Allobranchiibius huperziae: one gene and its partners. Each later gene encodes a partner of the first gene's protein in a complex. Links are inferred from orthologs where the notes say so. Each region holds a gene or a part of one and is shown in the gene's direction. Other genes may lie near its edges. The genes, in order: secY, secA and secG.

Evidence for each region.
Region 2: the proteins of secY (region 1) and secA are in contact, whole or in part, in a crystal structure (PDB 3DIN), measured with the Thermotoga maritima proteins. The link is inferred for Allobranchiibius huperziae from one-to-one orthologs. Residues at the interface, in WP_004081795.1 of Thermotoga maritima: Glu108, Gly109, Glu110, Glu111, Ala236, Glu237, Arg238, Arg239, Ile240, Thr241, Ile242, Gln243, Tyr244, Ala245, Arg246, Arg247, Val248, Thr249, Gly250, Arg251, Arg252, Val253, Tyr254, Gly256, Ala257, Ser258, Thr259, Tyr260, Leu261, Pro262; in WP_004082002.1 of Thermotoga maritima: Glu261, Ala262, Arg263, Lys300, Ala301, Arg302, Thr303, Ile304, Ile305, Leu323, Tyr324, Asp325, Pro326, Val329, Ser330, Tyr333, Ile336, Lys340, Phe345, Val349, Glu363, Phe364, Tyr374, Ser375, Gly376, Gly377, Glu393, Ile395, Thr482, Ser483.
Region 3: secY (region 1) and secG share a complex: the UniProt entries of both Escherichia coli proteins name them as parts of the sec protein translocase complex. The link is inferred for Allobranchiibius huperziae from one-to-one orthologs.

The regions. Positions count from the first base shown.
Region 1 is NZ_JACCFW010000001.1:2,835,522-2,844,969, reverse strand. Bases 5,345-8,299 are described here. They hold secY (preprotein translocase subunit SecY), read left to right. Parts: upstream 5,345-6,097; coding sequence 6,098-7,501; downstream 7,502-8,299. Other genes in these bases: map (type I methionyl aminopeptidase), read left to right, coding at 8,099-8,299; HNR15_RS13330 (adenylate kinase), read left to right, coding at 7,498-8,079; rplO (50S ribosomal protein L15), read left to right, coding at 5,367-5,855; rpmD (50S ribosomal protein L30), read left to right, coding at 5,345-5,367. Also shown: rpsC (30S ribosomal protein S3), read left to right, coding at 1-398; rplP (50S ribosomal protein L16), read left to right, coding at 398-817; rpmC (50S ribosomal protein L29), read left to right, coding at 817-1,071; rpsQ (30S ribosomal protein S17), read left to right, coding at 1,073-1,363; rplN (50S ribosomal protein L14), read left to right, coding at 1,435-1,803; rplX (50S ribosomal protein L24), read left to right, coding at 1,807-2,199; rplE (50S ribosomal protein L5), read left to right, coding at 2,199-2,786; HNR15_RS13370 (type Z 30S ribosomal protein S14), read left to right, coding at 2,790-2,975; rpsH (30S ribosomal protein S8), read left to right, coding at 3,112-3,510; rplF (50S ribosomal protein L6), read left to right, coding at 3,535-4,071; rplR (50S ribosomal protein L18), read left to right, coding at 4,075-4,449; rpsE (30S ribosomal protein S5), read left to right, coding at 4,496-5,185; more of rpmD, read left to right, coding at 5,185-5,344; more of map, read left to right, coding at 8,300-8,950; HNR15_RS13320 (hypothetical protein), read left to right, coding at 9,044-9,448. UniProt on the Escherichia coli protein: The central subunit of the protein translocation channel SecYEG. Consists of two halves formed by TMs 1-5 and 6-10.
Region 2 is NZ_JACCFW010000001.1:1,008,415-1,018,227, forward strand. The notes cover bases 2,142-5,461. They hold secA (preprotein translocase subunit SecA), read left to right. Parts: upstream 2,142-2,501; coding sequence 2,502-5,261; downstream 5,262-5,461. Other genes in these bases: HNR15_RS04800 (GNAT family N-acetyltransferase), read right to left, coding at 2,142-2,396; HNR15_RS04810 (Rv3235 family protein), read right to left, coding at 5,264-5,461. Outside these bases: HNR15_RS04790 (winged helix-turn-helix domain-containing protein), read left to right, coding at 1-421; HNR15_RS04795 (GNAT family N-acetyltransferase), read left to right, coding at 418-705; more of HNR15_RS04800, read right to left, coding at 684-2,141; more of HNR15_RS04810, read right to left, coding at 5,462-5,827; HNR15_RS17900 (LysM peptidoglycan-binding domain-containing protein), read right to left, coding at 5,824-6,606; HNR15_RS04820 (hypothetical protein), read left to right, coding at 6,714-7,265; HNR15_RS04825 (helix-turn-helix domain-containing protein), read right to left, coding at 7,274-7,486; HNR15_RS04830 (hypothetical protein), read left to right, coding at 7,575-8,267; HNR15_RS04835 (CpaE/TadZ family protein), read left to right, coding at 8,264-9,601; HNR15_RS04840 (wax ester/triacylglycerol synthase family O-acyltransferase), read left to right, coding at 9,632-9,813. UniProt on the Escherichia coli protein: Required for protein export, interacts with the SecYEG preprotein conducting channel.
Region 3 is NZ_JACCFW010000001.1:1,834,036-1,843,431, reverse strand. The notes cover bases 3,065-5,967. They hold secG (preprotein translocase subunit SecG), read left to right. Parts: upstream 3,065-4,346; coding sequence 4,347-4,589; downstream 4,590-5,967. Other genes in these bases: HNR15_RS08725 (DNA glycosylase AlkZ-like family protein), read right to left, coding at 5,018-5,967; HNR15_RS08730 (RNA polymerase-binding protein RbpA), read left to right, coding at 4,601-4,951; tpiA (triose-phosphate isomerase), read left to right, coding at 3,431-4,234; HNR15_RS08745 (phosphoglycerate kinase), read left to right, coding at 3,065-3,427. Also shown: HNR15_RS08760 (gluconeogenesis factor YvcK family protein), read left to right, coding at 1-9; DNA-binding protein WhiA, read left to right, coding at 122-1,105; gap (type I glyceraldehyde-3-phosphate dehydrogenase), read left to right, coding at 1,227-2,222; more of HNR15_RS08745, read left to right, coding at 2,228-3,064; more of HNR15_RS08725, read right to left, coding at 5,968-6,169; pgl (6-phosphogluconolactonase), read right to left, coding at 6,281-7,033; HNR15_RS08715 (glucose-6-phosphate dehydrogenase assembly protein OpcA), read right to left, coding at 7,037-7,990; zwf (glucose-6-phosphate dehydrogenase), read right to left, coding at 7,987-9,396. UniProt on the Escherichia coli protein: Subunit of the protein translocation channel SecYEG. Overexpression of some hybrid proteins has been thought to jam the protein secretion apparatus resulting in cell death; while this may be true it also results in FtsH-mediated degradation of SecY.

The DNA.
Region 1 (9,448 bases):
AGCGCGCCGGTGCCAAGGGCATCCGGGTGATGGTCTCCGGTCGTCTGAACGGCGCCGAGATGAGCCGCACCGAGTTCTACCGCGAGGGCCGCGTCCCGCTGCACACGCTGCGCGCGAACATCGACTACGGCTTCTACGAGGCCAAGACGACGTTCGGTCGCATCGGCGTGAAGGTCTGGATCTACAACGGTGACCTCACCGCCAAGGAACTGGCACGCGAGCAGGCCGCCGCGCCGTCGCGTCCGGCCCACCGGCGTGACGACCGTGGTCCGCGCACCGACCGTGGTGGCGACCGGGGCGCGAGCCGTCCCCGTCGTGACGACGCGCCGGCTGCCGGGCAGAGCGCTGCCCCCGCGACCGACGCACCCGCGCCGACCGCCGAGGGGGTGCAGGCCTGATGTTGATTCCCCGTCGTGTGAAGCACCGCAAGCAGCACCACCCGGGTCGCAGCGGCGCCGCCAAGGGCGGCACCCGCGTCACGTTCGGTGACTTCGGCATCCAGGCTCTCGAGCCCGCCTACGTCACCAACCGGCAGATCGAGTCCGCTCGTATCGCCATGACCCGCTACATCAAGCGAGGCGGAAAGGTGTGGATCAACATCTACCCCGACCGCCCGCTGACCAAGAAGCCGGCCGAGACCCGGATGGGTTCCGGTAAGGGTTCGCCCGAGTGGTGGATCGCCAACGTCAAGCCCGGACGCGTGATGTTCGAGCTGTCCGGTGTGTCCGAAGACGTCGCACGCGAGGCCATGCGCCTGGCGATGCACAAGTTGCCGATGAAGTGCCGCTTCGTCGCACGTGAAGGTGGTGACTTCTGATGGCTACCGGTTCCAAGGACCTCATGCCGAAGGCGCTGCGTGAGTTCGACGACGCGCGTCTCGACGAAGAGTTGGGCAAGGCCAAGCAGGAGCTGTTCAATCTGCGGTTCCAGTCCGCGACCGGCCAGCTGGAGAACAACTCCCGGCTGCGCGCGGTCCGCAAGGACATCGCCCGGCTCTACACCGAGATGCGTGAGCGCGAGCTCGGCATCGGCCAGGCGCCCACCGACGAGTCCCCCTCGAAGGTGAGCTGACATGAGCGAGAACACGCAGGAGAAGACCGTGACCGATGACGATCGCAACTACCGCAAGACGCGGCAGGGCTACGTCGTGAGCGACAAGATGGACAAGACCGTCGTGGTCGAGGTCGAGGACCGCGTCAAGCACGCGCTCTACGGCAAGGTCATCCGTCGCACCACGAAGATCAAGGCGCACGACGAGACCAACGACTGTGGTGTCGGCGACCGCGTCCAGATCATGGAGACCCGCCCGTTGTCAGCGCACAAGCACTGGCGCATCGTGCAGATCCTCGAACGAGCGAAGTAACCCAAAAACCACTAGTTCCGCAAGGCTCACCGCTGCGCGGTGAGAACCAGTGAGACGACAGGAGAAAACCAGTGATCCAGCAGGAGTCGCGACTTCGCGTCGCCGACAACACCGGTGCCAAGGAGATCTTGTGCATTCGGGTTCTCGGCGGCTCGGGCCGTCGCTACGCCGGCATCGGTGACACGATCGTGGCGACCGTCAAGGACGCCATCCCCGGTGGCAACGTCAAGAAGGGCGACGTCGTCAAGGCTGTCATCGTGCGCACCCGCAAGGAGCGCCGCCGGGCCGACGGCTCGTACATCCGATTCGACGAGAACGCAGCGGTGATCCTCAAGGGCGACGGTGACCCCCGGGGCACCCGCATCTTCGGCCCGGTGGGCCGCGAGCTGCGCGAGAAGCGCTTCATGAAGATCATCTCGCTGGCCCCGGAGGTGCTCTGAACCATGGCGTTGAAGAAGAAGGTGGCGGCTCCTACCAAGCCGACCATGAAGATCAAGAAGAACGACCTGGTCCAGGTCATCAGCGGCCGTTCGCAGAAGAACGGCGGTGACCGGGGCAAGCAGGGCAAGGTCATCGCGGTGTACCCCGAGAACGGTCGGGTGCTCGTCGAGGGCATCAACCGGGTGACCAAGCACGTGCGTGCGGGTCAGCCCGGTGGTGGCTCCGGCGGCATCGAGGTCGTCGAGGCGCCGATCCACGTGAGCAACGTGGCCGTGGTCGACCCCGAGACCGGCAAGCCCACCCGTATCCGGACCCGCGTCGAGCAGGTCGAGCGTGACGGGCGCACCAAGACCGTCCGTACCCGTGTCGCGGTGCGTTCCGGAAAGGACCTGTGATGACTGCTACTGCCACTCCGACCACGACGGCATCGGCATCGTCGACGCCCCGCATGAAGGCGCGCTACCACGCCGAGATCAAGGCCGCGCTGCGCGAGCAGTTCGACTTCGGCAACGTCATGCAGGTGCCCGGCGTCGTGAAGGTCGTCGTCAACATGGGTGTGGGCGACGCAGCCCGCGACTCCAAGCTGATCGACGGTGCCATCAAGGACCTCGCCGCGATCACCGGCCAGAAGCCGGCGGTCACTCAGGCCCGCAAGTCGATCGCGCAGTTCAAGCTGCGCGAGGGCATGCCGATCGGCGCGCACACCACGCTGCGCGGCGACCGCATGTGGGAGTTCCTGGACCGCCTCGTCTCGGTCGCGCTGCCGCGCATCCGTGACTTCCGTGGCCTGTCGCCCAAGCAGTTCGACGGCAACGGCAACTACACGTTCGGCCTCACCGAGCAGTCGGTCTTCCACGAGATCGACCAGGACCGCATCGACCGGGTCCGCGGGATGGACATCACGGTCGTGACGACCGCCAGCAACGACGACGAGGGCCGGGCGCTGTTGCGCGCACTGGGCTTCCCGTTCAAGGAGAACTGACCCGTGGCCAAGACCGCCCTAGTCAAGAAGTCCGAGCGCAAGCCGAAGTTCGCCGTCCGCGGCTACACCCGGTGCCAGCGCTGTGGCCGGCCGCACGCGGTGTACCGCAAGTTCGGCCTGTGCCGCATCTGCCTGCGTGAGATGGCACACCGTGGCGAGCTGCCCGGTGTGACCAAGAGCTCCTGGTGAGCTCGACGTACGTCGAACAACTTCCCGTCATGGGTCGCACCGATGCGAGCCAGGACATCACTACGAACTACACCGTAGGTCGGCCGCGGACATCCCGTGGCCCCGAAACCGCGGTGAGGAAGGGCAGAGCAGCCCAATGACCATGACCGATCCGATCGCGGACATGTTGACGCGGGTCAGGAACGCCAACTCGGCGCACCACGACTCCACGTCCATGCCGTTCTCGAAGTTGAAGTCCCACATCGCCGAGATCCTGCAGGCCGAGGGCTACATCGGTGGCTTCCGGGTGGAGGACGCCGAGGTGGGCAAGACCTTGATCATCGACCTGAAGTACGGCCCCAACCGGGAGCGCTCCATCGCGGGCGTCCGACGGGTGTCCAAGCCGGGTCTGCGTGTCTACGCCAAGTCCACGAACATGCCTCGCGTGCTCGGTGGCCTCGGCGTTGCGATCGTGTCCACGTCCTCCGGTCTGTTGACCGACCGGCAGGCAGCAAACAAGGGCGTTGGCGGGGAAGTCCTCGCCTACGTCTGGTGACCAGGAACTAAGGAGGAATCAACGATGTCTCGTATCGGACGTCTCCCCGTTCCGGTCCCGGCCGGAGTCGATGTGTCGATCGACGGTCGTACCGTCAACGTCAAGGGACCCAAGGGTCAGTTGGATCTGACGCTGCCCGAGCCGATCACGGTCGCCCAGGACGAGGGTGTGCTGCAGGTGTCGCGGCCCAACGACGAGCGTGAGTCCCGCGCCCGCCACGGCCTCACCCGCAGCCTCATCAACAACATGGTCGTCGGTGTCACCGAGGGCTACACGAAGAAGTTGGAGATCCACGGCACCGGTTACCGCGTGGTCGCGAAGGGTTCCAACCTGGAGTTCGCTCTGGGGTACAGCCACTCGATCACCGTGACCGCCCCCGAGGGCATCTCCTTCGCCGTCGAGAACCCCACCCGGTTCTCGGTCACCGGCATCGACAAGCAGCTCGTCGGCGAAGTGTCGGCGAACATCCGCAAGTTGCGCAAGCCCGACCCGTACAAGGCCAAGGGCGTTCGCTATGAAGGCGAGCGCATCCGCCGCAAGGTCGGAAAGGCTGGTAAGTAAGCCATGGCAAAGATCATCAAGCGCTCAACGAGCAAGCAGGCTGCCCGGGCACGTCGTCACTTCCGGTTGCGCAAGCGCATCTCGGGTACGACGCAGCGTCCCCGGCTGGTCGTCTCGCGCTCCTCGCGTCACGTGTTCGTCCAGGTCGTCGACGACACCGTCGGCAAGACCGTGGCGTCCGCCTCCACGATGGAAGCGGACCTGCGCATCTTCGACGGTGACAAGACCGCCAAGGCCAAGCAGGTTGGCCAGCTGGTCGCCGCCCGCGCCAAGGAAGCCGGCGTGGAATCCGTCGTCTTCGACCGCGGAGGCAACAAGTACGCCGGCCGCGTCGCAGCGATCGCCGACGGCGCCCGCGAGGGTGGCCTGACCCTGTGATGGCTGCCATGACCGAACTTGCAATCACGAAGGTGAGGAACCACTGATGCCTGGACCCCAGCGTCGAGGTGCCGGTGGCCCGAGTCAGGGCACCGGATCCGACAACAGCAACGCCGCAGCCGGCGGCAACGACCGTGGTGGTCGTGGCGGCGGGCGCGGCGGCAACGACCGCGGTGGCCGCGGTGGCCGTGGAGGTGACGACCGCAACCAGTACCTGGAGCGCGTGATCACCATCAACCGCGTGTCCAAGGTGGTCCAGGGTGGCCGCCGGTTCAGCTTCACCGCGCTCGTCGTGGTCGGAGACGGCCAGGGCAGCGTCGGCGTCGGCTACGGCAAGGCCAAAGAGGTCCCCTCGGCCATCGCCAAGGGCGTCGAGGAGGCCAAGAAGAGCTTCTTCCGCGTCCCGATGATCGGCGAGACCATCCCGCACCCCATCCAGGGTGAGGCGGCCGCCGGTGTCGTGCTGCTGAAGCCGGCTTCGCCCGGTACCGGTGTCATCGCCGGTGGTCCGGTGCGCGCCGTCCTGGAGTGCGCCGGTATCCACGACGTGCTGTCCAAGTCGCTCGGCTCGGACAACGCGATCAACATCGTGCACGCCACGGTGGCCGCGCTGAAGGGCCTGGAGCGGCCCGAGGCCGTGGCTGCCCGCCGCGGACTGCCGCTGGACCACGTGGCCCCGGCCCGTATGCAGCGCGCGATGGCGGAGGCTGCCGCGTCCCCGAAGGCAGGTGCGTGATGGCATCGCTGAAGGTGACGCAGATTCGTTCCGACATCGGTGGCAAGCCGCAGCACCGCGAGACCCTGCGATCGCTCGGTCTCAAGCGCATCGGCCACACCGTCGTCAAGGAGGACCGTCCCGAGTTCCGCGGGATGGTCCGCTCGGTCGCCCACCTGGTGACCGTCGAGGAGACTGACTGATGACTGAGAAGACGAACGCCGAGACCACCTCGGCGCCCATCAAGGAGCACGCGCTCAAGGTGCACCACCTGCGACCCGCTCCCGGTGCGAAGAAGGCCAAGACCCGCGTGGGTCGTGGTGAGGGTTCCAAGGGCAAGACCGCCGGTCGTGGCACCAAGGGCACCAGCGCCCGCTACCAGGTGTCCGCCGCGTTCGAGGGTGGTCAGACGCCGCTGCACATGCGTCTGCCGAAGATGCGGGGCTTCAAGAACCCCGCCAAGGTGACCTACCAGGTCGTGAACCTGGACAAGATCACCGCCCTCTTCCCCGAGGGTGGCGCTGTCGGCACCTCCGAGCTCGTCGCCAAGGGCGCGGTCCGCAAGGGCGTGCCGGTCAAGGTGCTCGGCACCGGCGAGATCGGTGTGTCGGTGCAGTTGACGGTCGACGCGTTCTCGCACTCCGCCAAAGAGAAGATCGAGGCCGCCGGCGGTTCCATCACCTCGGCGTGACCCGTGCAGGCCTGCCGCCCCGGCGGTAGGCCGACCGGCGTACGAACAAGGCCTGCGCCCCGGTAGCGTGGCACCCTCACGAGGGTCTCGCCGCCGGGGCGTCGGCATGCCAGGTATTGTCAGCTCATTGCCCACCCGCCTCGCACGTCGACCGGGACGGCGGACCGGATGCTGAAGCGCCCGGTCAGTCCGTAGAACAGGTCGTCACCTCACCGGAGGTCGGCCGCCCGTAGGAGGACCTGTTGCTCACCGCCGCCGCCCGTGCGTTCAAGACGCCGGACCTGCGCAAGAAGATCCTGTTCACCCTCCTGGTGATGGCGATCTTCCGGCTCGGATCGCACATCCCCACCCCCGGGATCAGCTTCAAGCTGATCCAGGCCTGCCAGAAGGGCGCCGGGTCCAACCAGAGCTTTCTCGGTCTGGCCAACCTCTTCTCCGGCGGCGCCCTGCTGCAGCTGTCGGTCTTCGCGCTCGGGATCATGCCCTACATCACGGCCAGCATCATCGTGCAGCTGCTGACGGTGGTGATCCCTCGCTTCGAGGAGCTGAAGAAGGAGGGGCAGTCCGGCCAGACGAAGATGACGCAGTACACGCGTTATCTGACGATCGGCCTGGCGCTCCTGCAGTCCGCGACCCTGGTCACCGCCGCGAAGGCGAACCCCTCGACGCTGCTCGGTGGCGACTCCAGCACCTGCCCGACGATCATGCCGAACCAGGGCGTCTTCTACCTGATCATTATGGTGCTGGTCCTGACCGCCGGCACCGGCCTGATCATGTGGCTCGGTGAGCAGATCACCGAGCGCGGCATCGGCAACGGCATGTCGCTGCTGATCCTGACCGCCGTCGCGGCCAGGGTGCCCGGTTCGGTGTGGGCCATCCACGACCAGGGCTGGGGCAAGTTCCTGCTGGTCGTCGTGATGGGCCTCGTCGTCACCGTCGCCGTGGTCTTCGTGGAGAACTCCCAGCGACGCATCCCGGTGCAGTACGCCAAGCGGATGGTGGGCCGGCGGATGTACGGCGGGATGTCGACGTACCTGCCGCTCAAGGTCAACATGGCCAACGTCATCCCGATCATCTTCGCGACCTCCCTGCTGTCCCTCCCGGTGCTGCTCGCCGGGTTCGCCCAACCGAGTGACCGCAGCAAGCCGGCGGCGGGCTGGGCGCAGTGGGTGCTGAACAACCTCAACCGCGGTGACCACTGGTCCTACATGCTGCTGTCGACGGTCCTCGTGGTGTTCTTCACCTTCTTCTACGTCTCGATCACCTACCAGCCCGAAGAGGTCGCGGACAACCTGAAGTCGGCGGGGTCGTTCATCCCCGGCGTGCGCGCGGGCAAGGCGACGGCGGACTACCTGAACTACGTGCTGACCCGCATCACCGTCGTGGGCGCGGTCTACCTGGGTGTCCTCGCCCTGATCCCGCTCATCGCTCTGGCGATGGTGGGTGCCAACTCCAACTTCCCGTTCGGCGGCGCCTCGATCCTGATCCTGGTGGGCGTCGGCCTGGAGACGGTGAAGCAGGTCGACTCCAAGCTGCAGCAGCATCACTACGAGGGATTTCTGCGGTCCGACGAGCCCGGTGCGAAGTCGAAGCCGAAGGCCACCAAGGCAGCCAAGAAGGAGCAGACGGCAGGAGGCCGGGTGTGAGGTTGATCATCCTGGGCCCCCCGGGGGCCGGCAAGGGCACGCAGGCGGAGCGGTTGTGCGCCACCCACGGGATCCCGCACGTGTCGACCGGTGACATCTTCCGGGCGAACATCAAGGACGAGACCCCGCTCGGCAAGCAGGTCAAGGACATCCTGGACGCTGGCGGCTACGTCACCGACGAGATCACCAACCAGATCGTCGCCGACCGGCTCGCGCAGCCCGACGCGGCCGACGGGTTCCTGCTCGACGGCTACCCGCGCACCATGGCCCAGGTGGACGCTCTCGACGCGCTCCTGGCCCGCGACGGCCACCACGTCGACGGCGTGCTGCGCCTGATGGTCGACGACGACGAGCTGGTCGCGCGCCTCACCGAGCGCGCGAAGACCTCCGGACGCGTCGACGACTCCGAGCAGGTCATCCGGGAACGTCAGGAGATCTACAACAAGGAGACCCACCCGCTCGCGCAGACCTACGCCGAGCGCGGTCTGCTGCACGAGCTGGACGGCATGGGTGAGGTCGACGAGGTGACCCGGCGTATCGACGAGACACTCGACCAGCTCGTCTCCCGCACGGCCTGACGCCGGACGGAACCGTGTGATGTTCGGCAGGGAACGACTGCCCGTCAAGACCGCCGACCAGCTGCACTCGATGCGCGCGGCGGGTCTGGTCGTCGGTCGGTGTCTGCAGATGGTGCGCGAACACGCCGTCGTGGGTACGACGACCGGTCGCCTGGACGACCTCGCGCACGCCTTCATCCGCGATGCCGGGGCGAAGCCGAGCTTCCTCGGCTATCAGGGCTTCCCGGCGACGTTGTGCATCTCGGTCAACGACGAGGTCGTGCACGGCATCCCGGGGGAGCGGGTGCTGGAGGACGGCGACCTCGTCTCGGTCGACTGCGGCGCCATCGTGGACGGCTGGCACGGTGACGCGGCCATCACCCTGCCCGTCGGCGGGTACGCCACCGCAGGAGACCGCGCGCTGACCCGCACCACCCGTGACGCGCTGTGGGCCGGCATCGCCGCGTTCCGGCCCGGGCGCGGTGTATACGAGCTCGGCCAGGTCATCGAGGAGCGGGTGGCCGCGGGGGCGGCGGCCTGGCAGGCGGACGGCCTGTCGGTCGACTTCGGCATCGTCGACGGCTACACCGGGCACGGCATTGGGCAGGAGATGCACATGGAGCCCACCGTCTTCAACGAACGGGTGCGTGCCTCCGGGCCGGTCATCCGCGAGGGGGCGACCGTCGCGATCGAGCCGATGGTCACTCTGGGCGGTCACGAGACCCACGAGTTGGAGGACGGCTGGACCGTCCGGACCGATGACGGGGCGCGGGCGGCCCATTGGGAGCACACGGTCGCGGCGACGCCGGGCGGATTGTGGGTGTTGACGGCGGTCGACGGCGGCGAGGCCGACCTCGCGGCGGCGGGCGCGACATACGCGCCCCTGCGCTGACGAAACCGGGGCATGACCTGCATCGTTGAGGCAGGATGACCGGTTGACGGGTCAATCGGACCGGGCGACGGGCCGCAGCGAGAAAAGTGGGCGATGAGCGACTTCGAGAACTTCTTCCCCCGCGAGCCGCAGACCCAGCAGGACGACGACGACGACTTCGAGTACCGCCGCGACCTTCGCGACGGCCACACCCCCGTGCTGCCGTTGCTGCTCGGCGGCCTGCTCGGGGCGGTCGCCTTCGCGATCGCGGGGTTCGCCGTGGGAACTGCCCGCAGCGGGGGTGGCACGTCCGCCGCCGCGAGCACGACCACCGCCTCCACCACCGTCACCACCACGGCCGCCCCCGTCACCACGACCGTCTCGAGCGTGTCGACGGCGGCGGGCCGTGAGCAGACCCGGGTCCTCACCACGACGCTGGCGGCCGCGCCGCGCACGGTCACGGTGACCGGCTCCGTCACCACCGTTCGAACACCCGGCACGACCGTGACCCGCACCGCG
Region 2 (9,813 bases), 1.8 Mb from region 1 along the record:
CGGAGAGCTGGAGCCGGTGACGATCGAGGGTTGGAATCGCCCTGCCTACCTGCACGTCGACGCCGCGCGTCCCCGTGCCGTGCACGCCGAGGCGCTGCTCAGCCCGTTCGACTCGCTCATCTGGCAGCGGGATCGCACGCACAAGCTGTGGGACTTCCACTACCGGCTGGAGATCTACGTGCCGGCGCCGCAGCGGGTGCACGGCTACTACGTGCTGCCCTTCCTCTTCGGCGACCGGCTGGTGGGCCGGGTCGATCTCAAGGCGGATAGGGCGGCGGGGGCGTTGCTGGTGCAGGGGGTGCACTGGGAGGTGCACGCGGACGTCGCCGCCCGGCGAGCCCTGGGGCGACAGTTGGAGCAGATGGCCGACTGGTTGGATCTGGACAGAGTGACCGGGCCAGGCATGGAGGAGACACGATGAGCGAGCTGACCGTCCGCCGCGACGAGGAGCGCAGTCGCTACGAGGCCTACCTCGGCGACGAACGGATCGGTGTCGCCGACTTCGAGCAGGTCGGGGCAGCCGTTCTGCTGCCGCACGTCGAGATCGACCCGCGCCACGAGGGTCGGGGCCACGCCTCGCAGCTCACCCGCGCGACCCTGGACGACCTGCGCGCTCGCGGGGTCACCCGGATCGTGCCGCAGTGCCCTTTCGTGCGGATGTGGGTGACCAGGCACCCGGAGTATCAGGACCTGGTCGGCTCGTAGTCCGCAGCGAGCAACTCGAAGTAGATGCTGTTGCTGATCGAGCCGTCCGTGCGGGTGTAGTCGGCGTGGGCATGCCCCCACTCGCGAAATCCCCTGTCCCGCAACAGTTTCTGGGAGTCGACGTTCTCTGCGTCGGTGTCCGCGTCGATGCGGATCAGGCCCAGGCCGTCCTGGGTCGGTGGCGCGAAGCCGTGGGCCAACGCGGCGTCGATCGCCTCAGCGGCGTACCCCCGGCCCCGTGCGTCCGGGTAGAGCCAGTAGCCGATCTCGGCGCGGTCGCGCACCGGTCCGGCGCGGTCGAAGAGGGTGACGGCGCCCAGGGCCTGATCGGTGCGGGCGTCGGCGATGCACCACATCACCTGCCCCTCGTCGGTCTGCCGGGCCCGTCGGTGGTACCACTCGTCCCAGGTGGAGTGCGTCGGCTGGGCGCCGGCGGGCATGTAGCGCAGCGCCGCCCGGTCGAGCTCGACGTCCTCGCCGGGGCGGTCTTGCACGGTCCAGGGCCGCAGCACGAGCCGCGCCGTGCGCAGCGTCGGGACCACGGCGGGCTCGATGTTCTGTGCGAGCCGGTCGTCGCCCTGCAGCAACTCGAACGTGAGGGCGCCCGACGGTGCGGCGCCGGGGCGCGCGAGCACGGCACGTTCGTTCGCCACCTGGCGGAAACCGGCCCGGCGCAGCGCGCGCGCCGAGGGGCGGTTCTCGATGTCGGTGCCGGCCTGCAGTCGATGCAGGCCGAGCCCCGATGCCCCGGAGTCGTCGGTCGACGGCGCGAACGCATGGGCGATCACCAGATCGAGAGCCTCCTGCAGGATGCCGAGACCCCGCGCCGAGGGATACAGCCAGTAGCTGACCCGGCCGCTCCCGAGGGTCATGACGGCTCGCAGGTGCTGCACCGCGATGTGTCCGAGGGGCTCGTCGAGGTCCGGGTCGACGATGCACCAGCAGACGGCGTCGCCCTCGGCCATCCGTTCCCGCCGCTGCAGCAGCCAGGTGGTGTACGACGCGGGGGCGGGCTGGTTGCCCATCATGAACCGCTCGCTCTGCTCGTCCGGCCCCTGACGCGGCACGTCGTCGCCATGCCAGGGGCGTAGGAGGAACCGGCCGCCGTCCAGGACCGGCGGGTCGTACCACGGGTGCCGGGGCCGCCGAGGTTCGCCGGCGCGCAGGTGACCCACCCAGACCCCGTCGACCGAGGCGCCGTCGGACACCGGATGCGGCACGTCCCAGATGCCGTCCACGGCGAAGCCGCATGCCCAGGCCACCCGTCGGGAGGCGAAGTTGCCCCGTGCGGCGCGCCAGGTGAGACCCGACAGCCCGAGCTCGTCGAACGCGTACGACGCGAGCAACTGCAGCGCCCGCCGGCACACCCCCGTCGCGCGCGCGTCCGGGTGCACCATGTAGCCGACCTCGAAGGTGTCGCCGCGCCGGTCGTGCAGCCCGATGTTGCCGACCCACCGGCCGGCGACCTCGATCGCCCACTCGATGCGGGCGCCCTCGAGGCGGCCACGCTCCGTCGCGGCGATGAAGTCTGCGGCGTCGGACTCCTCGTACGGCTCGGGCAATCTCAGCCACGCCCGCGCGCCGGGATCCCGGCACGCCTGCGTCATCCGGGGTATGTCGTCGACGCGCGGGGCGCGCAGGGTGAGGTCGCCGTCGACCAGGAGGGGCACGTCGTGGGGAAGGTGGGGCACGATGCCACTCAACCAGCCGTTGCACATCAGACGCACATCGATTTAGTGGCGCGCAGCACAGGGCCCTAAACTCGACGGCGGTATGCCCACTCACGAGGAGCTTTCGTGCCCAAAGTAGTCGAGAAGGTCCTTCGCGCCGGAGAAGGCCGCCTGTTGAAGAAGCTGCAGGCCATCGCCGACCAGGTCAACGTCCTGGAGGAGGACTTCGAGAAGCTCAGCGACGCCGAACTGCGTGGCGAGACCGACAAGTTCAAGGCGCGGCTCGAGGAGGGCGAGACCCTCGACGACCTGCTGCCCGAGGCGTTCGCCGCGGTCCGCGAGGCTGCCCGCCGCACCATCGGCAAGCGGCACTTCGACGTGCAGATCATGGGTGGCGCCGCGCTGCACATGGGCAACGTTGCCGAGATGCGCACCGGTGAGGGCAAGACGCTCGTCGCGACGCTGCCGTCCTACCTCAACGCACTGTCGGGCAAGGGCGTGCACGTCGTCACCGTCAACGACTACCTCGCGGAGTACCAGTCGGAGCTGATGGGCCGCGTGCACCGCGCGCTCGGTCTGGAGACCGGCGTCATCCTGGCGTCGATGACTCCGGAAGAGCGTCGCGTGGAGTACGCGAAGGACATCACCTACGGCACCAACAACGAGTTCGGCTTCGACTACCTGCGCGACAACATGGCGTGGTCGCAGGAGGAGCTGGTCCAGCGCGGGCACCACTACGCGATCGTCGACGAGGTCGACTCGATCCTGATCGACGAGGCGCGGACGCCGCTCATCATCAGCGGACCCGCCGACGAGGCCACCCGTTGGTACGTCGAGTTCGCCCGGATCGTCGACAAGCTGACCCGGGCGCCCAAGAAGGACCCCAACAACCCCACCGAGGTCCGCAAGGGCGACTACGAGGTCGACGAGAAGAAGAAGACCGTCGGCATCCTGGAGCCCGGGATCGAGAAGGTCGAGGACCTGCTCGGCATCGAGAACCTCTACGAGGCCGAGAACACCCCGCTGATCGGCTACCTCAACAACGCGATCAAGGCCAAGGAGCTGTTCAAGAACGACAAGGACTACGTCGTCATCGACGGCGAGATCCTGATCGTCGACGAGCACACCGGCCGGATGCTCGCCGGACGTCGCTACAACGAGGGCATCCACCAGGCGATCGAGGCCAAGGAGGGGGTGGACATCAAGAACGAGAACCAGACGATGGCCACCGTCACCTTGCAGAACTACTTCCGGATGTACGACAAGATCGCCGGGATGACCGGTACGGCCCAGACCGAGGCAGCCGAGCTGCACCAGATCTACAAGGTCGGCGTGCTCACCATCCCGACCAACAAGCCGATGATCCGCGAGGACAAGTCCGACCTGATCTACCGCTCCGAGAAGGCGAAGTTCGGCGCGGTCGTGGCAGACATCGTGGCGCGCCACAAGGAGGGCCAGCCGGTCCTCGTCGGCACGACCAGCGTGGAGAAGAGCGAGTACCTGTCCGAGCAGCTGCGCCGCCGCAAGGTGCCGCACGAGGTGCTCAACGCCAAGCAGCACGAGCGTGAGGCCGCGATCGTCGCGCAGGCCGGTCGCAAGGGTGCCGTCACCGTGGCCACCAACATGGCCGGCCGCGGCACCGACATCATGCTGGGCGGCAACCCAGAGTTCATCGCGGTCGCAGCGCTGAAGAAGAAGGGCCTGGACCCGGCCGAGACGCCGGAGGAGTACGAGGCCGCGTGGGACGAGGCGCTGGCCAAGGCCGAGAAGTCGGTGAAGGCGGCGCACGAGGAAGTCCTCGAACTCGGCGGTCTCTACGTGCTCGGCACCGAGCGCCACGAGTCGCGCCGGATCGACAACCAGCTGCGCGGTCGCGCGGGGCGCCAGGGCGACCCGGGCGAGAGCCGTTTCTACCTCTCGCTGCAGGACGACCTCATGCGGTTGTTCAACAACAAGCTGGTCGAGCGGTTCATGGTCGGCGCCGACGGCGAGGACGAGGTGCCCATCGAGTCCAAGATGGTCAGCCGCTCGATCCAGAGCGCGCAGGGCCAGGTCGAGAGCCAGAACTTCGAACAGCGCAAGAACGTGCTCAAGTACGACGACGTGCTGAACCGTCAGCGCGAGACCATCTACCGCGACCGTCGCCGGGTCCTCGAGGGTGAGGACCTGGAGGGGCAGATGCGCCACTTCGTCAACGACGTGGTCGACGCGTACGTCGACGGCGCGACGGCCGAGGGCTTCGCCGACGACTGGGACCTGGACACCCTGTGGGCCGCGCTCAAGGACCTCTACCCGGTGTCGGTCACGTTGGCCGAGGTCGAGGACGAGGTGGGCGGCCGGTCCGGGCTGACCGCCGAGGTGCTGGGCCAGGAGCTGCGCTCGGATGCCCAGCACGCGTACGACGCACGGGAGAAGCAGCTCGGCGAGCGGGTCACCCGTGAGGTCGAGCGCCGCGTCGTGCTCTCCGTGCTGGACCACAAGTGGCGCGAGCACCTCTACGAGATGGACTACCTCAAGGACGGCATCCACCTGCGCCAGTTCGCGCAGCGCGACCCGCTCGTGGAGTACCAGCGCGAGGGGTATGAGATCTTCGCGGCGATGAACGAGGGGATCAAGGAGGAGTCGGTCCAGAGCGTCTTCCATGTCGAGGTCGATCCGCAGGAGCTGGAGGCGTCGCTGCCCAAGCAGTCCGAGGAGCAGATGACGCTGGTCGCGCCGAACGAGTCCGGCCGCGCCGAGGCCCACCTGGTCGACGAGTCGGGCCGGATCGCCGACAAGGACTCCCAGCTGCCGCGCGCGCAGCGGCGCGCCAAGAACAAGCAGGAGAAGAAGGCGGCGACGGCGCGGTCGGGGGGCGCAGGGAGCTCGGCCAAGCGCAAGAGCTGAGTTCAGCCCAGCTCGAACGCGGTGATCAGCCACCGGCCGTCCACCCCGCTGATCCGCAGCGCGATCGCCCGTACGCGGCCCTCGTGGTGCACGACCACGCTTGCCTCGACGACGCCGTCGGCGGGCTCGCAGGTGGCGATCTTGCGGATGACGCTGCGGCGCGCCCCGACCGCCCCGCGCCGTCTCGCGACGGCGTGCCGGCGGCAGAGCGCGGAGTACAGGTCGGTGGTCATCGACCGGGCGAACTGCTGCGGCGGGCGTGACCCGGTCATGCTCTCCAGCAGCGCCGCGGTCATCGCCCGCACCCAGGCGACCGGTTCGGGCAACTGCGTGCGCAGCGTGGCCTGCGGTCCGAAGTAGGAGTCCTCGTTCGCGCTGCGGAAGTCGACCGCGAGGCAGGACTGCACGTAGCGCCTGCCGCCGCGTCCGATGCCGGCGGCGTCGGCGTAGAGGCGGTCGAGTTCGCCCTCACTGAGCACGCCGGGCTCCACGTCGACCGCGGGCCGGATCCGTAGCGGCCGTACGCCGACGTGCGCGGGAGCCGTTGACGAAGCTGTCGAACTCATCGTGGATCTCCTTGCGGGGCGGGGGTGTTCATGAGCACGGACGCTTCGGGGCGGTGGAGGATCTGTCCGACTTGAAGCAGGTCGGGATCGGGACCGATCAGCTGCCGGTTGTGGGTGTACCAGCGCGGCCACTCGGCGGCGATGGCGGCCGGGTCGTCGGTGCGCAACTCGCGGCCGACGAGGGACCAGAGACTGTCGCCACGGCGTACGACGACCTCGGTGCCGTCGTGTGCGCTGCCCGCGCAGCCGGTGACCAACGGCGCGCTCTCAGCGCCGCGAGCGCGGGTGGGGGAGGGCGCCGGTGCGGTCCAGCCGGGAACCGGTGCGCAATCGTCCATCTCCGCGCGGCTGCGGGGCACGGCAGAGCCGAAGCCGGGCACGGGGGCATGCACGACAGCATCGACGCTGCGCAGGGTGGCCGCCTGCGCGCCGGCGGGTCGACCGGCCAGTGTCGTGGTCATCGTCGCGGCCAGCAGCACCAGGGCGACGCGACCGACGAGCCCGCCGGGCAGCTCGCGCGGAGTGCTTCGGACGACGCGCAAGCCGGCGAGCACGACCAGGATCGCCCAGAGCAGGGCCAGGACCAGCGCGCCGCGGATGACCAGGGGAACGGCGTCGACGGTGCTGATGGTCGCGCGCCGATCCAGGTCGGCATAGACCGCTGTCACCGATCGGACCGACCACCACGCCGCGACCAGCAACATGGCGACCGCGCCCGCGCCGAGCGCACCTGCGCGGCCGGGGCGAAGGTTCGAGGCGATCCCGTCGGATGTCGTCATCTTTGGACTGTAGGTGCGATGGAACACATCTGTCTACGCTTTATGACGTTTGGTGTCATTTGATGACATCTGCCTCGCTGGGGTCGCCGCGTCGCTAGCCTGGCCGCATGCGATGGTCGGAGTTGTTCGCCGACCTCGAGGCGCAACTGGACGCGGCCGATCGGGCGGAGTTGGACGCTCAGGTGGCCGATCGCACCCGCCGCGAACGCGCTGCCGTGTCCTGGACGGACCGGGCGGCCGCGGCGCTCGGTGCACCGTTGACCGTGCACACGCCCTGCGGCCCGGTCCGTGGCTCGCTGGAGGATCTGGGTGCCGACTGGTTGCTGCTGGACGAGCAGGGGCACGGGCGGCTCGGCAGCGCCGTGCTGCCGTTCTCGGCGGTGCTGTCCGTGACCGGACTGCCGGTGCGCAGTACGGACGGCCGGGGTCTCGGGCGCCGGTTCGGCATCGGGGTCGCGCTGCGCGCCATCGCCCGCGACCGAGGTGCCGTCGCGGTGCACGACATCCACCGCGGGGTGGTCGTCGGCACCGTGGACGCCGTCGGGTCGGACCATCTCGACATCGCCGAGCACCCTGCCGACGCGGTGCGCAGGTCGGGCGTGCTCACCGGCCACCGCGCCGTGCCCTTCCGGGCGATCGCGGTGATCAGGCGCGGCTGACCGGGCCCTCAGTCGGCGTCGACGGTGCCGGACTCGACGCGGGTGCGCGTCTGCGCGTACGCGCGCTGGATGTAGTTCTCCAGCTCGGCGACCTCGACCCGCCAGCTCTTGCCCACCTTGATCGCGGGCAACTCACCTGAAGCGACCAATCCGTAGGCCTGGCGGGCGGAGATGTTGAGCGTCTCGGCGACGTCGGCGATCTGCACGAATCGAGCGGGCACCGCCCCATTGTGGCCCACGAGGGTCAGTTGCGCCGTTTCGGTTGTGGACGACCGTGGGTGCCGCGACACTGACGCCGGGAGGTCACCGATGCCACAGCTTCGTCGACGGGGCAGTCACGTCTCGCTGCCCGCGCCCGCCGCAGCGCGGCTGCAGCGGCCGTCGTGGCGGGACGGGCGCCTGATCGCCGGCGTGCTCCTCGTGCTGGTCGCGATGCTCACCGGCGCCGCCGCGCTCTCCCATTTCGACTCCTCGGTCGAGATGCTGCAGGCGTCGCACACGCTCGTGCCCGGTCAGACCATCGGAAAGGGCGACGTGAGATCGGTCAAGGTGCGGATGGACGGGCCGCACGCCGGATACCTGAAGGCGGGACGCCGTCTGCCGCACGGCCAGGTGGTGCGCACGGTGCAGAGCGGAGAGCTGGTGCCGGTGTCGGCCGTCGGCGACGGGTCCTCGCTGCACGAGAAGACCATCGCGCTGCCGGCCACCACGGGGCAGTCCGCGATCCTCGTCGCCGGATCGATCGTCGATCTCTACGTGTCGGCCAAACAGACCGCGGCGACCGGCGACACCGACTACCAGGAACCCAAGCTGCTGATCTCCGGTGTGCTGGTGGCCCGGATCTCGACCCCGGCCTCGGGCCTCGGGGCGGGGACCACGGACGACTCGGTGCAGGTGCAGGTCCCGGACGCGCAGGTCTCCGCGGTCCTCGCCGCGGTGAACAAGGGCGCGAAGGTCGATCTCGTGCCGGCGGCAGGATCGCCGGTGCGGGGCGGGTCGTGAGCACGACCGTCGTCACGGCGGTCAGCGCGCCGTCGGAGGCCGCCGTGGCCACCGCGCTCGGTACCGAGAGCGAGTTGCGCGTAGTGCGCCGGTGCCCCGACGTCGCCGACCTGCTCGCGGTCGCGCAGGCCGGCCGGGCGCAGGTCGCCGTGATCTCGCCCGATCTGCCGGGTGTGCGCCGCTCGACCCTTGCCGACCTGCGCGCCAGCGGTGTGCAGCTGGTCGGCGTCTTCGATCCCTATGACGAGGTGCAGGAGCGCACGCTGCGGCAGTGGGCGGTGCCGCGCGTGGTGAGCGTGCACGACCCCCGCGCCCTGGTGGCGCACGTGCTGGCCGCCGCGGCGGGCGCCACGTCCGACCCGCGGGCACCGGCCGGTGACGTCGACGCCGAGCTGGCGCTCCTCGTGGGAGATCCGCAGGGCGCCCCGGACGCCGTGGACGAGGAAGAGGAGGACGACGACCAGGATCACGAGGACGAGCCGCGCGGGAGCGGGATCATCGCCGTGTGGGGTCCGGTCGGAGCGCCCGGGCGGACGACGGTGGCGGTCAACCTGGCCGCGGAGCTCGTCCTGAGCGGCAGGTCGGCGATGGTGGTCGACGCCGACACCTACGGCGCGTGCGTCGGTCAGTTGCTGGCGCTGCTCGACGAGGCGCCCGGGATCGCCGCGGCGATGCGGCTGGCCGAGGCCGGCCGGCTCGACGTGCCCTCCCTGGCAGCCGTGGCACCCGTGGTCGATCCGGGATTCCGCGTGTTGACCGGCATCTCGCGTGCGTCCCGGTGGCCGGAGATCCGCGAGGACGCCCTCACCGAGGTGCTGCACACCGCCCGCGCGATGGTCGACCACGTCGTCGTCGACTGCGCCGCGCCGATCGAGGAGGACGAGGAGCTCAGCTACGACACGCTGGCTCCCCGCCGCAACGCCGCCACGCTCGCCACCTTGCGCGCCGCGGACACGGTCGTGGTGGTCGGCACGGCCGATCCCGTCGGGCTGCAGCGCCTCGTCCGGGCACTGGAGGACCTGCGTCCTGTGGTGCGCGTGGATCCCACGGTGGTGGTCACCAGGGTGCGCAGTTCCGCGGTCGGGAGTTCTCCCGAGACCAAGGTCACCGAGGCGCTGCACAGATTCGCCGGCGTCAGCGATCTGAGTCTGGTGCCCGAGGACCGGGAGGCTATCGACGCCGCACTGCTCGCCGGCCGCACGCTGGCCGCCGGCGCCTCGCATTCGCCCGCGCGCGAGGCGATCCGGGCGCTCGCGGCCCGGCTGTCGGGCGTGGAGCACCTGAGTCGCCGCGGGCGGTTACGCGTACTGCGCCGAGGCTCCGGTCCGGCGTGACGGGCCGACGTCGTCTGGCAGCATGGCGTCGTGGCCGACCGACTCAGTTCCCTCGATGCCTCGTTCCTCTATCTGGAGCAGGCCACGACGCCCCTGCACGTCGGGTCGGTGATGATCTTCGAACCCGGGCCGGACGGGTTCTCCTACGAGCTGCTGCTCGACCTGGTCGGCAACCGGATCTCCTACGTGCCCCGCTACCGCCAGCGGGTGCG
Region 3 (9,396 bases), 1.0 Mb from region 1 along the record:
GACGACTGAAGCCCCCTCACCTGCGCAAACGCGACACGCCGTACGGCGGTCGGTGGCCCTGACGGAAAAGTCGGGCCCGTGACGACCCGAGCAGCGCGTCGCCGGTGCGAGAATGACGCCCATGCCTGCGATGACTGCCACCGTCAAAGACGAGTTGAGCAGGTTCGCCGTCACCAAGACGTGTTGCCGGAAAGCGGAGATCTCCGCCGTGCTGCGCTTCGCCGGCGGGCTGCACATCATCGGCGGCAAGGTGGTGATCGAGGCCGAGCTCGACACCGCGGCGACCGCTCGCCGCCTGCGACAGGACATCGCCGCGGTCTACGGGCAGAAGTCCGAGTTGGTCGTGATGAGCGGCAGCGGTCTCAAGCGCGGCAGCCGCTACGTCGTACGCGTCGTCGGCGACGGCGAGGCCCTTGCGCGCCAGACCGGCCTCATCGACACCAAGGGGCGTCCGGTGCGCGGCCTGCCCCCGCGGGTCGTCAACGGCGCCGTCTGCGACGCCGAAGCCGCGTGGCGTGGTGCCTTCCTCGCGCACGGTTCGCTGACCGAGCCCGGCCGTTCCTCCTCCATGGAGGTCACCTGCCCCGGGCCGGAGGCCGCTCTGGCACTCGTCGGTGCAGCCCGCCGCATGGGGATCTCGGCGAAGGCCCGCGAGGTCCGCGGGATCGACCGCGTGGTCATCCGTGACGGCGACGCGATCGGGGCGATGCTGACCCGGCTCGGCGCCCACGACGCGGTGCTGGCCTGGGAGGAACGGCGGATGCGCCGCGAGGTGCGGGCGACCGCGAACCGGCTGGCGAACTTCGACGACGCCAACCTGCGCCGCTCCGCACGGGCCGCCGTCGCGGCCGGCTCCCGCGTCGAGCGGGCCCTGGAGATCCTCGGCCCGGACGTGCCCGACCACCTGGCGCAGGCGGGGCGGCTGCGGGTCGAGCACAAGCAGGCGAGTCTCGAGGAGCTGGGTCAGTTGGCTCAGCCGCCGATGACCAAGGATGCGGTGGCGGGGCGGATTCGTCGGCTGCTCGCGATGGCCGACAAGCTGGCCGGCGACCGGGACATTCCCGGCACCGACGCCAACCTCACGCCGGACATGCTGGACGGCTGACCCGTCCGCGACCACGCGCGCCGGGGTCAGACGACCGCACACGGCCGTTCGGCGTACCGGCGAGTTGTCCCATAGGGTCGAGGCCTGCCGAAGTCCTCCAACCAGAAGGAATGAGCCGATCGTGACTGTCCGGGTAGGTATCAATGGTTTTGGCCGCATCGGCCGCAACTTCTTCCGCGCCGCCGTCGCCTCCGGCGCCGACATCGAGATCGTCGGCGTCAACGACCTGACCAGCAACGCGACCCTCGCACACCTGCTGAAGTACGACTCGATCCTCGGGATCTTCGACGGCGACGTCACCTCGTCCGAGGACGAGATCACCGCGAACGGCAAGTCGTTCAAGGCCTTCGCCGAACGTGACCCCTCCGCGCTGCCGTGGGGTGACCTCGGCGCCGATGTCGTCATCGAGTCCACCGGCCTCTTCACCGACGCGACCAAGGCCCGGGTGCACATCGACGGTGGCGCCAAGAAGGTCATCGTGTCCGCGCCCGCGTCCAACGAGGACATCACCATCGTGATGGGCGTCAACGACGGCGACTACGACCCGGCGAAGCACCACGTCATCTCCAACGCCTCGTGCACCACCAACTGCCTGGCACCGATGGCGAAGGCCCTCAACGACGAGTTCACCATCGTCAAGGGCCTGATGACGACGATCCACGCCTACACCGCCGACCAGAACCTGCAGGACGGCCCGCACAAGGACCTGCGCCGTGCCCGCGCCGCGGCCATCAACATCGTGCCGACCTCCACCGGTGCCGCGAAGGCCATCGGCCTGGTGCTGCCGGAGCTGAAGGGCAAGCTCGACGGCTACGCGCTGCGGGTGCCGACCCCGACCGGCTCGGCCACCGACCTCACCTTCGAGGCGGGCCGCGAGACGTCGGTCCAGGAGGTCAACGAGGCCGTCAAGAAGGTGGCCGACGGGCGCTACCTGAAGTACACCGACGCCCCCATCGTCTCCAGCGACATCGTCACCGACCCCAGCTCGTGCATCTTCGACTCCGGCCTGACCAAGGTCATCGGCAACCAGGTCAAGGTCGTCGGCTGGTACGACAACGAGTGGGGTTACTCCAACCGACTCGTGGACCTGACGGCGCTGGTCGGCAAGGGCCTCTGAGCCCGATGCGCACGATCAAGGATCTGGGTGACCTGCGCGGCAAGAAGGTGCTGCTGCGCAGCGACCTGAATGTCCCGCTCGACAAGGACGGCGCCATCACCGACGACGGCCGGGTCCGCGCGTCGGTGCCGACCATCCAGCGGCTCACGCAGGCCGGTGCACGGGTGATCGTCTGCGCGCACCTCGGCCGACCGAAGGGCGCACCGGAGGCGAGGTACTCCCTCGCACCCGCGGCGCAGCGGCTGTCCGAGCTGCTCGGCGTCCCGGTGCCGCTCGCGCAGGACACCGTGGGACCGTCCGCGCACGCCACCGTCGACGCCCTGGGCGACGGCGAGGTCGCCATGCTGGAGAACCTGCGCTTCAACCCCGGTGAGACCGCGAAGGACGCTGCCGCCCGCGCGGAGTTCGCCGACCAGTTGGCCTCTCTCGCGGACGTCTTCGTCAGCGACGGCTTCGGCGTCGTGCACCGCGAGCAGGCGAGCGTCTACGACGTCGCCGAGCGGCTTCCGCAGGCGGCCGGCGGACTGGTCGAGCAGGAGGTCGCGGTGCTGCAACGCCTCACCCGGCCCGCGCGCCCGTACGCCGTGGTGCTCGGTGGCGCCAAGGTCTCCGACAAGCTCGGCGTGATCGAGAACCTGCTGCAGCACGCAGACATGCTGCTCATCGGCGGCGGCATGGTCTTCACCTTCCTGGCCGCGCAGGGCCACGAGGTGGGCACCTCGCTGTTGGAGAAGGACCAGATCGACCGCGTGAAGGGCTATCTGGCGGACGCCGAGAACAGGGGAGTGGATATCGTCCTGCCCGTCGACGTCGTCGCCGCCGATGCCTTCTCTGCGGACGCCGCGCACGACCTGGTCGCCGCGGACGCGATCCCGGCCGACCGAATGGGCCTGGACATCGGACCGGAGTCGGCGCAGCTGTTCGCGCGCAGGATCGCCGGTGCGAAGACGGTCTTCTGGAACGGCCCGATGGGCGCGTTCGAGATGGCGCCGTACGCCGCCGGCACCCAGACCGTCGCGCAGGCGCTGGTCGACGCGACGTCGGCTGGCGCGTTCACCGTCGTGGGCGGTGGCGACTCCGCCGCCGCCGTACGCCAGGGCGGATTCGCCGACGACGACTTCTCGCACATCTCGACCGGTGGGGGAGCGAGCCTGGAGTATCTGGAGGGCAAGACCCTGCCCGGTCTTGCCGTCCTGGAGGACTGACCCATGGCCGACACCAGCGCCCGCGTCCCGCTGATCGCGGGCAACTGGAAGATGAACCTGGACCACCAGCAGGCCACCGTGCTGGTCCAGAAGCTGGACTGGATGCTGCGCGACAAGCGGCACGACTTCGCGCAGGTCGAGGTGGCGGTGATCCCGCCGTTCACCGACATCCGCTCGGTGCAGACCCTGATCGACGGTGACCGGCTCAAGCTGAAGTTCGGCGCGCAGGATCTGTCCGCGCACGAGTCGGGTGCCTACACCGGTGAGATCTCCGGCCGGTTCCTGGCCAAGCTCGGCTGCAGCTACGTCGTCGTCGGGCACAGCGAACGCCGCGAGTACCACCACGAGGACGACGCGCTGGTCGCCCAGAAGGTCGCCGCCGCGTACCAGAACGGCGTCACGCCGTTGCTGTGCGTGGGGGAGTCCCTGGAGGTGCGCCGCGCCGGCGACCAGGTGGCCTTCGTCCTGGGTCAGCTGGACGTCGCGCTGCACGGTCTGTCCGCCGAGCAGGTGAACAGCATCGTCATCGCGTACGAGCCGGTGTGGGCCATCGGCACGGGCGAGGTCGCCACCCCGGACGACGCGCAGGAGGTGTGTGCGGCCATCCGTGGCCGCCTGGGTCAGCTCTACTCCGACCAGGTCGCCGCAGCGGTCCGGGTCCTCTACGGCGGATCGGTCAAATCGGGGAACGTCGCGGCCATCATGGCCAAGGACGATGTCGACGGCGCGCTGGTCGGCGGGGCGTCGATCGACGTGGAGGAGTTCGCGACGATCTGCCGCTACCAGGCGCACGTCGGCGCGACCTGATCCTCACCAGTAGCAGCCGGTATGCGGGTGGACCGCCGCCGACTGTGTAAAATTCGCAACGGCCGCCCGTACCGGGTGGGTCTCCGCTCCATCGAAGGTGAGTTCCAGGCACGTGGATGTCATCCGTATCGCCCTGCAGGTGATCGTCCTGCTGACCAGTGTCCTACTGGTGCTCCTCATCCTGCTGCACAAGGGGCAGGGCAGTGGACTGTCGGACATGTTCGGTGGCGGGGTCTCCTCCAGCCTCGGCGGGTCCTCGGTCGCGGAGCGCAACCTCAACCGCCTCACCGTCGTCGGCGGCTCGCTCTGGATCCTGGCCGTCGTCGGCCTGGGTCTCGTCGCTCGATTCAGCTAGGGAGCCCGTTCGTGGCCGGTGGTAATGCAATTCGTGGAAGTCGAGTCGGTGCCGGTCCCATGGGGGAGGCGGAGCGGGGTGATTCCGCGCCGCGGGTGACGGTGGCGTTCTACTGCGCCAACGGGCACGAGACCCGGCCGAGCTTCGCGGAGGAGCCCGGTATGGCGATCCCGCAGACCTGGGACTGCCCCCGCTGCGGCCTGCCTGCCGGGCAGGACAAGGACAACCCGCCGACCGCGCCACGCGCCGAGCCGTACAAGACCCACCTGGCCTACGTGAAGGAACGCCGCAGCGACGCCGAGGGCGCCGTCATCCTCGATGAGGCGCTCGGCACCCTGAGGGGCCGTGGCCTGATCCGCTGACCGGACAGACTCTGTCGATGGGGTCGTAGCGCGCTCTAGAGAGCGCGCCACGACCCCAGACGCGTCTCAGAGCGACTGTTCGAGGGCTGTGCGGACGGCGGGGATCACGACGGCGCCGTCGAGCCTGGCCTGCAGTCGGGCCGCCGCATCGTCCACGGCCGTACGCGCATCCTCGCCGCGCTCGGCCGCGATCACGGTGCGGATCTCGCCGGACGGCGCGACGGCCCAGGATCCGATGATCTCCCCGTCCCACCAGAGGGTGGGACCAATGTTCCCGGCGCGGTCGAAGATCGCTTCCTGCTCGATACCGAGGAACCAGTCGCGGTGCTTCCATCCCATGGGCGTGGGGTCGAGGGCGGGCAGCAGCGCAGCGACCGGCGGTCGGCGTCCCCAGTCCTCCGCATCCGCGGCTTCTTGATCGGAGCCGTCGGAGAGGGCGATTCCAGGTCGCCCGTGCAGGTCGACCTCCTCGATCGGAAGTGCCTGGAGCACGCGGGCGGTGGTGGTCTTGGTCCAGCCGGTCCACCACTGCAGGTCCTCGACCGTGGCGGGTCCGAATCGTTCCAGCCACCGGCGTGCGAGGTCGCGTTGCGCGTCTGATTCGTCCACGAGCGGGACGCTGTGCGGCCACCAGGCAGTGGTCGTCTCCCACAGATGCCGGCGGCTGGTCCATGGTCCGGTCGGGGTGCTGCGGACGAGCCGCCCGTCGGCGCTCATCAGGGTGAGGACGGACGTGGTGAGACGCTGCACGCTCTCGGACGCCGTCCGCGCCGGTATCAGCGTCCTCAGAGCCGGCACCTCGGACGCCAACTGAGTCCCGGTGGCCGCGCCGAGCCGGACCAACGCGCTCTCGACGTCGCCTTCGAGGCTTCGCAGCCACTCGTCCACTTCGTCGGAGAGAGGTGGTTCGGTGCCATTGCGGATCATGCGGGAGATGAGCCGGCGGCGGAGCGTCGCTCCCACCGATGCGCTCACCGCGGCTTGGATCATCGGCACGTCATCGCGAGCGACGACGAACAGCGTGCGACGCATCCCCATCCAGCGCACCAGGCTGCGCCGGTCGTACATCGCCTCGGACACCTCGCCGAGCGTGGTCGCGGCACTGCGCGCGAGGACGGACAGGTACACCGACGCCGGGTCCGTCGCGTGAAGCGCGACGAGCGCCCGCGTCACCTCCTCCGGTCCGTCGGCGTCGCCGGCGAGCCGGTGGCGCCGCACGAGAGCACGACGGCGCGATCCTGCGGAGATCCGTCGCAAGCGAACCTCCGGCAGCTCAGAGTATGGGGTCGTAGCGCGCTCCATAGAGCGCGCTACGACCCCAGATGCGTCTCAGGAGGGGAGCTGGGACGCGGCGGCCTTGTCGAGCCACCAGATGGTGGCCTCGGTGCCGTGCGCCCCGCTCGCCGGGTAGTCCCACGGGTCGGCGTCGGCTGACGTGGCGTGCGCGACCGCCTGCGCCTTCTCCTCGCCGGACACCAGGAACCAGACCTGCCGTGCGGCGTTGATCGCCGGGTAGCTGAGACTGATCCTCAGCGGCGGGGGCTTGGGCGACTCACGCACGGGGATCGCGGAGGCGTCGACATCGCGCTGTGCCGGGTGCTGCGGGAAGAGCGAGGCGATGTGCGCATCCGGTCCGACCCCGAGCATCAGCACGTCGAAGGCAGGCACGTCGGCGCCGGGCGCGGCGTATCGGGCGAGTTCCTGGGCGTACGCCGCGGCGCCCGCGTCCAGATCGTCACCGAAGTCGCCTCCGGACGGAGCCATCACGTGCACGTTCCCGTCCGGTACGTCGATGTGGTCCAGCAGCGCATCGCGGGCCTCGGCGTCGTTGCGGTCCTCGTCGCCGAGCGGGACGAAGCGCTCGTCACCCCACCAGAAGTGCACGCTCGACCAGTCGATCTCGGGTCCGTGCTGGTCGCGCAGGCCGGCGAGGGTGCCCCCGCCCATCGAGCCCCCGGTGAGCACGAGGTGGGCGATGCCGCGCGCCCGCTGCGCGGCGACGATCTCCTCACCGAGGCTGCGGGCGACGGCAGCGCTCAGGTCCTGCTTGTTCTCGTGCACGACGAACTGCGGTCCACTCATCGTTCACCCTTTCGATCGGGAGGGTCGGCGGCCGCCCGCGGCGCCGGCGACCTCGGGCATGCCGACGACCAGGGCTTCGCGGTAGACGGCGTCGGCGTCCAGCCGGCGCAGTTCCTCGGCCAGGCATTCGGCGGTGTCGTAGCGGTGCAGGCTGACGACCTGATCCGGCTGATCGCGCAGCGTGAGGCGCGCGGTGCGCGACGACGCGCGGGTGAGCAGCAACGGACCGCTCGCGCGCTCCAGCTGCACGCTGTGGATCCCCGACCCGCCGTCGCTCTTCGTGCGCCGCACGGGACAGCGCAGTCGCGCCGCGAGCCATCCGGCCAGCAGGTCGGTGCTGGCCGAGTCGTGGGCGCCGCAGACGGTCACCGACTCCACCGACTCGTACGGCGGCTGGTCCAGCGCCGTGGCGAGCAGACCCCGCCAGCGGGTGGTGCGCGACCAGGCCATGTCGGTGTCCCCGGGGGCGTAGTGCTCCTGGCGCGCCAGCAGCGCCCTCGGGGGATTGCCCGACTGCGATACGTCGGTGATCCGGCGGATCGCCATCCGGCCGATCGGCGAACCTGCGACGTCCGCGTCGCAGTCGCCGGGCCACCAGGCGACCACGGGGGAGTCGGCCAGCATCAACGGCACCGCCACACTCTCGCTGTGCGACGCCAGCTCGCCGTACAGGCGGCAGACGACGATCTCGCTCGCGCCGGCGTCGCCGCCGACGCGGATCTGGGCGTCCATCCGCGCTGCGCCGCGACCGCCGGCGCGGATCAGCGTGATGATCCGGCTCGGGTGCTGACGGCTGGCCTCGGCCGCGGCCTCCAGGGCCTTCTCGGCGCCGTCCTCGTCGGTGACGATCAGGAGCGTCATCACCCGACCCAGCGCGACCGCACCGACGGAGTTGCGCAGGGCGACCAGGCGCTTGCTCACTGCGCGGGTGTCGGTGTCCTCGAGCGTGACGATCACGGCATCCTCCATTCGCGGCCGTCGCGGCGCAGCAGCGCGTCCGCGTCGGCCGGGCCCCAGGTGCCCGCGTCGTACGGCTGGGGCCTGCCCTTGCGGGCCCAGAACCGCTCGATCGGGTCCAGGATCCGCCACGACGTCTCGACCTCGGCATGCCGCGGGAAGAGCGGCGGCTCGCCGAGCAGCACGTCGAGGATGAGGCGTTCATAGGCCTCAGGACTCGCCTGGGTGAACGCGCTGCCGTATCCGAAGTCCATCGTCACGTCGCGCACCTCCATCGAGCCCGCGCCGGGCACCTTGGAGCCGAACCGGATCGTGATGCCCTCGTCGGGCTGCACCCGGATCACGATGGCGTTCTCGCCCAGCTCGGAGGTGGCGGTGTCGGCGAACGGCAGGTGCGGTGCCCGCTTGAAGACGACGGCCACCTCGGTGACGCGCTTGCCGAGCCGCTTGCCGGTGCGCAGGTAGAACGGAACGCCCGCCCAGCGCCGCGAGTCGACCAGCAGCTTCACCGCGGCGTACGTCTCGGTGGTCGACTCCGGGTCGATGCCGTCCTCCTGCAGGAAGCCGGTCACCTTCTGGCTGCCCTGCCACCCTGCGGCGTACTGCCCGCGGGCCGTCGCGAGCGCCAGGTCGCTCGGGCTGTGTACGGCGGCGAGCACCTTCTCCTTCTCCGCACGCAGCGCGTCCGCGTCGAAGGAGTTGGGCTCCTCCATCGTGGTGAGCGCGAGCAGCTGCAGCAGATGGTTCTGGATGACGTCGCGCGCCGCGCCGATGCCGTCGTAGTAGCCGGCCCGACCGGAGATCCCGATGTCCTCGGCCATCGTGATCTGCACGTGGTCGACGTAGTTGGAGTTCCAGACCGGCTCGAACATCCCGTTGGCGAAACGCAGCGCCAGGATGTTCTGCACCGTCTCCTTGCCCAGGTAGTGGTCGATGCGGAAGACCGACTCGGGTGGGAAGACGCTCTCGACGATCTCGTTCAGCGCGCGGGCGCTGGCCAGGTCGTGGCCGAACGGCTTCTCGATGATGACCCGCCGCCAACTGCTCGGGTCCTGGCGAGTGAGACCGCTGCGCTCCAGCTGCTTGCAGACGTCGCCGAACGCCGCCGGCGGGATCGACAGGTAGAACGCGTGGTTGCCGTCGGTGCCGCGCTCGACATCGGCCCTGGCCACCTCGTCGGCGAGCCGGTCGAAGCCGGCTTCGTCGTCGAAACTGCCTGACACGAAACGCAGTCCGTCCGCTAGTGCCCGCCACGACTCCTCGCGGAAGGGCGTGCGGGCGCCGGCCTGGACCGCGCGGCGTACGACGTCGGTGAACTCCGCGAGGCTCCAGTCGCGCCGGGCGAACCCGATCAGCGTGAAGTTCGGCGGCAGCAGACCCCGGTTGGTGAGGTCGTAGATGGCGGG